DNA from 3 places in the Eubacterium sp. CAG:161 genome. Region 2 is predicted to be linked to each of the others. Evidence: predicted binding sites of a transcription regulator. Region 2 holds the regulator's gene; each other region holds the start of a gene.
What was found. The regulator HrcA, encoded in region 2, represses chaperone genes, less so after heat shock. The targets are predictions, from matches to a motif close to TGTTAGCACTCNNNNNNNNNGAGTGCTAACA.
Positions count from the first base shown of each region.

Region 1 (3,288 bases), on a different contig from region 2:
ATGGCTTTGTTCCGGTGGCTGAAGGAAGAGACAACATTTATATTGGAAGGGATATCAGTGATTTAACTGAAACCACAAAGCATGTATATAATGTTTACAGAGAAAGTATGGGGGATTTTATATTAAGTACAGATGAAAGTGAAATAAATGTATCTAAGGTAAGTGCATTATTTACTAATCACAGTAATCCTGAGGGAATGATAAAGGAATTTGAAAATGATTACACCATTATATCTCATCAGCATAGTTTATTGGAGTTAGTTCCAAAGGGATATAATAAAGCTGTGGGAATTGAAAAATTAATTAAAGCATTAAACATTCCATGGGAAAACACATATGCTTTCGGTGACAGTTTAAATGACATTGACATGCTAAAATATGTTAAGTATGGCTGTGCCATGGGAAATAGTGATGATGCCATAAAGGAAGCTACAAAGTATCATACTTCTGACTTTGATAAGGGTGGAATATATGAGGCATTAAAAAAATTTGAATTAATATAAAGGATGTAATATGAGAATACTGAAGGATAAAAATAATATAATAATAAAGGAAATTAGTGATTTTGATTTACAGCAGACCTTAGAATGTGGACAATGCTTCAGATTTTATAAACAGGATGAACAGGATTATGTTGTAGTAGCCTATGGCAGGCTTTTACATATAATGGAAAAGGATAACAACCTTGTTTTTCTTAATAAAACAATTAAGGAAGTTGAAAATATATGGATACCATACTTTGATTTAAACAGAGATTATGAAAAAATTAAGGAGTTTCTTCTGAAAAGTGATGAAACCTTAGAGCCTGCGATAAAAGAAAAAAACGGCGTAAGGATTCTTAATCAGGAGTTTGTGGAAACATTAATATCCTTTATAATTTCCCAAAATAAGCAGATTCCCCATATAAAACATATTGTGAAAACAATCAGTGAGAATTTTGGTGACTATTTAGGGGAGGTAAATGGAGAAAAATACTATTCCTTTCCTAATATGAAACAGTTAAGCAATATTACCGAGGCAGATTTCAGGGAAATGAAAACAGGTTTTAGGGCACCTTATTTGTCAGACGCAGTTAAGAAGCTTTCTACAGGCATCATAAACGAAAAAGAAATTAGAATGTTAAAGGAGGAAGATGCCAGAAAGAAACTAATGGAAATAAAGGGAGTTGGTGAAAAAGTTGCTAACTGCGTAATGCTTTTTTCGTTGGGATACAGGCAGGCATTTCCTATTGATGTGTGGATAAAAAGAATTATGGAGACTTTATATTTTAACGGAAAAGATACCTCAAAGGAGATAATAGGAAAATGTGCTAAGGAATTATATGGAGAATATGGTGGCTACGCACAACAATATCTGTTTTGTTTTGGAAGAGATAATAAAGTTGGAAAAAACAAAAATGAATAGAATATTTATTTTGTTAATAAATTGTAAAAATATAACATTAGGTATTGCATTAATCAAAAAAAGTGTTACTATTATTGTTAGTTGATTAGCACTCATATATGTGGAGTGCTAACAAGAAATGTTATTATGGAGGTTAAAAAATGAAATTAATACCATTAGCAGATAGAGTAGTTTTAAAGCAGTCTACTCCGGAAGAAAAAACAAAATCAGGAATTATATTGACAAGTACATCTCAGGAGAAGCCACAGCAGGCAGAAGTTATTGCTGTAGGTCCCGGTGGAGTTGTAGACGGTAAAGAAGTTGTTATGAATGTTAAGCCTGGAGATATGGTTATCTTTTCAAAGTATGCAGGCAATGAAGTTAAATTAGATGATGAAGAATATATAATTGTAAAACAGTCAGATATTCTTGCAATCGTTGAATAATTTTGGAGGTAATTAATATGGCAAAGGAAATAAAATATGGCGCTGAAGCCAGAACTGCTCTTGAAGCAGGTGTAAACCAGTTAGCAAATACAGTAAAGGTTACATTAGGACCAAAAGGAAGAAACGTTGTTCTTGATAAATCTTTTGGCGCACCACTTATTACAAATGATGGCGTAACAATTGCAAAGGAAATAGAACTTGACGATTCATTTGAAAACATGGGAGCACAGCTTGTAAAGGAAGTTGCTACTAAAACAAACGATGTAGCAGGTGACGGTACAACAACAGCTACAGTTTTAGCTCAGGCAATGATTAATGCCGGAATGAAGAACTTAGCTGCCGGTGCTAATCCTATTATTTTAAGAAAAGGAATGAAGAAAGCAACAGATGTAGCAGTTGATGCTATTGCTGATATGAGCAGTGTTGTAACAGGAAAGGAACAGATTGCAAAGGTTGCAGCTATTTCTGCCGGTGATGAGGAAGTTGGTAACATGGTAGCAGATGCCATGGAAAAGGTTTCTAACGATGGCGTTATTACAATAGAAGAGTCAAAAACAATGAAAACTGAATTAGACCTTGTTGAAGGTATGCAGTTTGACAGAGGATATATTTCAGCATATATGGCTACAGATATGGATAAGATGGAAGCTACACTGGATGATCCATATATCCTTATTACAGATAAGAAAATCTCTAACATTCAGGAAATCCTTCCTGTCTTAGAGCAGATTGTTCAGTCAGGAGCTAAACTTCTTATTATTGCAGAAGATGTTGAAGGTGAAGCCCTTACAACACTTATTGTAAATAAGCTTCGTGGAACATTTAACGTAGTTGCAGTTAAGGCACCTGGATATGGTGACAGAAGAAAAGAAATGCTTAAGGATATAGCAATTCTTACCGGTGGTCAGGTTATTTCAGAAGAATTAGGTTTATCTCTTGCAGATACAAAGATTGAAGATTTAGGTAGAGCAAAATCTGTTAAGGTTGCAAAAGAAAATACCATAATCGTTGATGGCCTTGGTAATTCAGATGAAATTGCAGCAAGAGTTGCCCAGATTAAAACCCAGATAGAAGAAACCACATCAGAATTTGATAAAGAGAAACTGCAGGAAAGACTTGCTAAGCTAGCAGGTGGTGTTGCAGTTATCAGAGTTGGTGCTGCTACAGAACCTGAAATGCAGGAAAACAAACTTAGAATGGAAGATGCATTAAATGCTACAAGAGCTGCCGTAGAAGAAGGTATTATAGCAGGTGGTGGTTCAGCATACATTCACGCATCAAAGAAGGTTGCTGAGTTAGTTAATACATTAGAAGGTGATGAGAAGACAGGTGCTTCTATTATTCTTAAGGCATTAGAGGCTCCACTTTTCACTATTGCCCAGAATGCAGGACTTGAAGGCTCAGTTATTGTTAATAAGGTAAGAGAATCAGAACCTGGAACAGGATTTGATGCATTAAA
Region 1 is NZ_HF991871.1:27,781-31,068, forward strand. Features, by position in the region: gene Q5O30_RS06695 (Cof-type HAD-IIB family hydrolase) at 1-503, shown strand, start outside; gene Q5O30_RS06700 (DNA-3-methyladenine glycosylase) at 514-1,404, shown strand; gene groES (co-chaperone GroES) at 1,545-1,829, shown strand; gene groL (chaperonin GroEL) at 1,847-3,288, shown strand, end outside.
Region 1: the regulator HrcA is predicted to act here: its motif matches at 1,488-1,518, upstream of groES (co-chaperone GroES).

Region 2 (3,288 bases):
AGTTTTGGAAAACCAAGTAAACCGAATATTAAAAGAGCATTGAAAACAAAGTCAACAATAACGGCTAAAAGTCCTGCTATCATAGGAACCATGGTTTGACCGGCTTCCTTAAGGGTTGTGCTATAGCAATTTGCCACTACAAAAGGAATAATACTAAAAAGCATGATGTATAGATAATCCCTGGCATATTTAAATGTAGCATGGATATTTCCGGAAGCCCCACCTTCATGCAGGAACATATTAATTAAAGGTTCGTGGAGAATAATTAAAACACACATGCTTATGGCAATAATAAATATTCCTATAATTAATTTCATTCTAAATACATTTCTGGCACCATTATGATTATTCTGACCGAAATATTGGGCAGAAAAAATTCCCGCTCCGGACATTCCACCAAAAACTGCCAGATTAAACACAAAAAATAACTGGTTAATAATGGCAACACCGGTCATCTGGTCTGTTCCGATTTTTCCTACCATTACATTATCAAGCATAGCAACAAAGTTAGTAAGAAGATTTTGAATAACAATAGGCAGTGCAATAGCCATAATCATTTTGTAAAAAGCTTTGTCGCCAAAATATTTTGTTCTAAAAGTCTGTTTTCCTTCCGCAACCATTAAAATAACCTCATCTCATTAAATAATTTAAATAAAAACAGCAATAAATAACTGTATAAAATAATCACAATAATTAATTGCAATAGGTAGTAGAATAACACATGATTCCACTACAATCAATATAAAAATATAAATTAATTTTATAGTTTTAAGATATATTGGTAATGTGCATTATTATAATAGAAGAAAAACTTAAAATAGTGGCGTTAAAAATGTTTACAATTTATTAACAAATCTTTTTTAATAAAATTGTTGACAAAGTACTTTGATAGTGATATTTTAGTGTCAGATGAAATATTAGCACTCGAAACTAATGAGTGCTAATAAATCAAAGAAAGGAGATGCTTATGGAACTTAGTGATAGAAAAGAAAAGATTTTAGATGCTATCATCAGAAGCTACTTAGAAACAGGCGAGCCGGTAGGTTCCAGAACCATTTCCAAGAACACTGATTTGAATTTAAGTTCAGCTACCATTAGAAATGAAATGTCTGACTTAGAAGAGATGGGATACATTATCCAGCCCCATACATCGGCAGGACGTATTCCTACAGATAAAGGTTACAGATTTTATGTGGACAATATCTTAAAGGATAAGATGTCTGAGTTAGATGAAAGAGAAAAGAAGGTAACTGAAAAAGAAGATTTGTTAATTGAGAAGGTTGATAAGGTTGAGACATTACTTCAAAATATGGCAAAGGTATTAGCAAATAATACTAATTATGCCACCATGGTATCCGCACCGAAGTCTCAGGAGAATAAAATCAAGTTTGTTCAATTATCAGTAATTGATGAAAATCAGTTGTTATGCACTGTTGTTTCTGACAAGAATCACGTAGTTAACAGAATTATAAAGATTACACAGCAGATTAGTCAGGAAATGATAGTGAGACTGAATGTGGCACTTAACACTGTTTTGGCAGGTTTGTCATTAGAAGAAATCAACTTAGGAGTTATTTCCACATTAACATCTCAGGCAGGAGAGTTTGAGGGATTGGTTAATGAAGTGTTAAAGACCATTACGGAAGCTATTGCTACAGAGGCACAGATGAAGATTTACACATCAGGTGCCACTAATATTTTTAAATATCCTGAGCTTAGTGATAAGGAAAGAGCCAGCCAGTTACTTACAACATTAGAAGAAAAGTCACAGCTGACGGAACTTATTAATGAAAGTGATGAGGAAACAGGCATTCAGGTATATATAGGTAGTGAGAGCCCGGTTAAGTCCATGAAGGATTGTAGCGTTGTCACGGCAACATACGAGCTTGAAGATGGATTTAAAGGAACTATCGGTATTATAGGACCGAAGCGAATGGACTACGAAAAGGTTGTTGAAACTTTAAGAACTGTTAAAGAACAGTTAAGTGAGACTTTTAAAGATGATAATTAGTATAAAGTTTTAAGAAAGGATGATTATCCGATGCAAAAGGAAAATAAAGATTTAGATGAGAACCTTGAAAAAGATGTGGCAAATGAAGAAACTACAGAGGAAGTAAAGGAAGAATCTAAAAAAGAAGAAAAGTCACAGGATGCAAAAGCACAGGATGTGGCAGAGGAAAAGCAGGATGCATCAGACAAGAATGAAAATCCTGATAAGAAAAAAAAGCGTGGCTTAAAGAAGAAGGACAAAAAAGACCAGCAGATAGAGGAACTTAATGATAAGTACCAGAGATTATTTGCAGAGTTCCAAAACTTCAGAAGCCGAAGCGAAAAGGAAAAGGCAGCAATGTTTGAAACAGGTGCCAAATCTATTATAGAGAAGATACTTCCTATAGTAGACAACTTTGAAAGAGGAGTTGCAGCACTTAGTGAAGAAGATTTAGAGTCACCTGTAGGACAGGGAATGAATCTTATTTATAAACAATTACTTTCAACTCTTGATGAAATGGGAGTTACAGCTATTGAAGCCGAAGGAAAGGAATTTGACTCTGACCTTCACAATGCAGTAATGCATGAGGAAAACGATGAACTTGGTGAAAACATTGTTTCTCAGGAACTGCAGAAAGGCTATAAATATAGAGATACTGTTATTAGACACAGTATGGTAAAAGTTGCAAATTAACTAAAGTTTTATGTTATTTTAGGAGGAAAATAAAATGGGAAAGATTATTGGTATTGATTTAGGAACAACAAACTCATGTGTAGCTGTTATGGAAGGTGGAGAACCTACAGTTATAACAAATGCAGATGGAGCAAGAACAACTCCTTCAGTAGTTGCTTTTAAAAAAGATGGTGAAAGATTAGTTGGTGAGCAGGCTAAACGTCAGGCAGTAACTAATGCAGAAGGTACAGTATCATCAATTAAGAGACATATGGGTACAGATTATAAAGTTACTATTAACGACAAGTCTTATACACCACAGGCTATTTCAGCTATGATTCTTCAGAAGTTGAAAGCTGATGCAGAAAGCTATCTTGGTGAAAAAGTTACAGAAGCAGTTATAACTGTTCCGGCATATTTCAATGATGCTCAGAGACAGGCTACAAAGGATGCAGGTAAGATTGCAGGTCTTGATGTTAAGAGAATTATCAACGAGCCTACAGCAGCAGCTTTGGAGCCTACAGCAGCAGCTTTGGCTTATGGTCTTGATAATGAAAAAGAACAAAAGATTATGGTATACGATTTAGGTGGTGGAACATTTGATGTATCTGTTATCGAAATCGGTG
Region 2 is NZ_HF991872.1:258,344-261,631, reverse strand. Features, by position in the region: gene Q5O30_RS09020 (MATE family efflux transporter) at 1-620, opposite strand, end outside; gene hrcA (heat-inducible transcriptional repressor HrcA) at 968-2,011, shown strand; gene grpE (nucleotide exchange factor GrpE) at 2,042-2,683, shown strand; gene dnaK (molecular chaperone DnaK) at 2,718-3,288, shown strand, end outside.

Region 3 (3,288 bases), on a different contig from region 2:
ATCCCAGCTTTTGCTTTTCCGCAGTAACAAAGAAACTTTGAAAAACATTTTGAAGCATAAAGGCTGTTATGGAAATAAGGGACAGCCGGCCGTATAGTATGCAGTTATTTAAAAGTTCTCCTGTTGCACCTAGAGCTTTGGCAATAGGTGGAATAAGGAAAAAACTTATAATGGCAAGTAAAATACCAAATATAATTGTTACATAAACTAAAAGCGAGAAATACTCATTGGCTTTCTTTTTATTACCTTCTCCCAGAGTTTTAGCCACAATGGCACTTCCTCCTGTTCCAATCATAAATCCAAGGGCTGATATTGCCATGATAAATGGAAGGATAAGATTTATGGCGGCAAGGGCAGTCTTTCCCACATAATTAGATACAAATAAGCCGTCAACCACACTGTAAATAGACGTAAATATCATCATAATAATAGGTGGAATAACAAATCTAAGCAGTTTTGAATATGTGAAATGTTCTGATAATTGAGTACTCATTTTAATCTCTATTCCGCCTCCTCGTGGTTCTTAATTTTGTTAAATGCTTCTCTAAGGGCTGTTATATGTTTGCTTTGCAAAATAAGCATTTGACGTCGCTCATCTTCCGTAAGACTTGAAATGGCTTCATTTTCTAAAGTAATAATAGGGTAAATCGTCTCCTTAATATAATCCCTTCCGGCATCAGTAAGGTTTATGTGCATGTTTCGTCCTTTACCGTTGCTTAAATAAATGTATCCTAATTTTTCCAGTGAACGAATAGAAGAATGAATTGTCTGTTTGGGAATAAATGTACTCTTACTTATATCGCGTTGAAGACAACCGTCTCCTAACTCGCAGATTGAATATAGTATGTCTAGTGAACTGTTGGATATTCCAAGTTTTAGGGCGGCATCGTGATAGATGTTATTAAATTCCTTAAATAATTTATTTGATTCCAAAAGAGCGGGGCTCATTTCAGGTTTTTTAATATTTTTTGTATTCATAAATTATAAATCACTCCTACAAGTCTGATTTCGTACTTAACAGCATAGTACGAAATCGGACTTGTGTCAAGTACAAGATATAAGCAAATTTTGTTGCCACAAAAATTTGAGTAGGGCAAAATAATATTAGTAAAAATCTGAAGTAGAATTGGTAAAGAAGTGGATGAATAATTTGCAAAAAGAATAAGAGAAAAATAAACGTCCTCGCAAGTTCACTTGCAGGACGTTATTTTACCATTTTGCATGGTTGTTAGCGTTCACAAAATTTTCACAAAAAAATTAGCACTCACCTCTTGACAGTGCTAACAAAAAGAGCTATAACATAGTCAGAACAAAGGAAGAGACATAAGAAGTCAAGAATATGAGTTCAAGATTCCTGGTCGCAGAGCCTTAAGTTCAAGTCAACAACACCTCGGATTTCTCCGATAGTGTCGAAATAAAATTTTTTAATTATATTTTGAAAGGAGACATGACTTATGATGATGCCTAGTATTTTTGGAGAAAACTTATTTGATGATTTTATGAATGATTTTGCATTCCCTGCATTTGAGGATGTAGATAAGGAATTGTATGGTAAACATGCAAAGAACTTAATGAAGACAGATGTTAAGGATACAGAAAATGGATATGAAGTGGATATAGATCTTCCGGGATTTAAGAAAGATGAAATCAAAGTTAAATTAGAAGACGGAGTCTTAACAATTAGTGCAGCTAAGGGATTAGACAAAGACGAAAAGGATAAGAAGGGCAGCTACTTAAGACGTGAACGTTATGCAGGCAGCATGAGCAGAAGCTTTTATGTAGGTGACCACGTTACAGTAGAGGATATACATCCTAAATATGAAAATGGTATTTTATCATTTAGCGTTCCAAAAGCGGAAAATAAACCAATTGAGGAAAAGAACAAATACATTGCAATTGAAGGATAATCCATTCCATAAAATAAAAGGGAGTGTCAAAGGTTTAAAAGCCTTTGGCACTTCCTTTTTTACGTCATAAATTAAGGCAAATAACAGGGTTAGAATGAGTTTACAATAAGAAAAATTTCGGCTAAAATTGAATATAGTTTAAAATTAAGAAATAGAAGGCGATTGATATGATACTGTGGTTATTATTGCTAATCTTTTTATTAGTTGCATCTATAGCAGGAGTGGTATATTTAACAAGTAGAATCAGAAAATATGGATTTATAGAAAAAATTTTCAAGGGAAGCTTTATATAATTGGACGACAGGATCGTTCTGAAGAGGTGGAAAAGGAAAACGGAAGAAAAGATATGACACAGTTAGTTCAGGGATTAGATGACAGAGTTTATGGTTATGAAAAAAGGGAAAATACCAATTTTGTTGTCACATCGGGAATTTCCGATTGGGCAATAAAATTTAAGACAGGATGTAAATCAGAGTACGTCATAATTAACATTTAGGGAAAATAGAAGGAGAATCAGATATGAGAAGAAAAGACAGAGAAATAACAGATTTTGATGAAATGATGGAAATAGTAAAAAAATGTGATACATGCAGGCTGGCATTAAATGATGGAGAGTATCCGTATATTGTGCCACTTAATTTTGGACATGAGGTAAAGGATGGGAAACTGACTCTTTATTTCCACTGTGCAAATGAAGGAAAGAAACTGGATTTAATTAGAAAAAACAATAAGGTAACATTTGAAATGGATTGTGACCATAATTTCATACTTTATGAAGAGAGAATGAGCTGTACCATGGGATATGAAAGTGTTATAGGCCATGGTACAATTGAATTCGTGGCTGAAGAAGATAAGTTTGAAGCATTGAAAATACTTATGAGACATTATCATGCAGAGGATTTTGTTTTTAACACAAAGCCGATACCTGTAACAACCGTTTTCAAGTTAGAGGTTGAGGACATGACAGGAAAAAGAAGAAACAACATCCACTAAAATAGGGATAATATAAGCGAGGAACTAAATTGAATATTTTATCATTAGAAAACATAACACATTCATATACTGAAAGAAAATTATTTGACAACACAAGCTTTTATCTTCATGAAGGGGAAAAAGTAGGAGTTATTGGAATAAATGGAACAGGTAAGTCTACCTTACTGAAAATTATGGCAGGATTGGAAGTGCCGGATGAGGGAGAGGTAATAAAGGCATCAAATATGATGATTCACTATCTGCCACAAAATCCTAAGTTTAATGACGGGGATACAGTGTTAGAAAGTGTTCAAAACATGATACATCATCATGCCAATGAAAACGAATTGGTAAAGGCTAAGTCTATGATGACAAGACTGGGCATAACGGATTTTGAACAAAAAACAGG
Region 3 is NZ_HF991860.1:26,682-29,969, forward strand. Features, by position in the region: gene Q5O30_RS04765 (MATE family efflux transporter) at 1-493, opposite strand, end outside; gene Q5O30_RS04770 (MarR family winged helix-turn-helix transcriptional regulator) at 502-978, opposite strand; gene Q5O30_RS04775 (Hsp20/alpha crystallin family protein) at 1,455-1,907, shown strand; gene Q5O30_RS04780 (hypothetical protein) at 2,227-2,403, shown strand; gene Q5O30_RS04785 (pyridoxamine 5'-phosphate oxidase family protein) at 2,427-2,900, shown strand; gene Q5O30_RS04790 (ABC-F family ATP-binding cassette domain-containing protein) at 2,930-3,288, shown strand, end outside.
Region 3: the regulator HrcA is predicted to act here: its motif matches at 1,256-1,286, upstream of Q5O30_RS04775 (Hsp20/alpha crystallin family protein).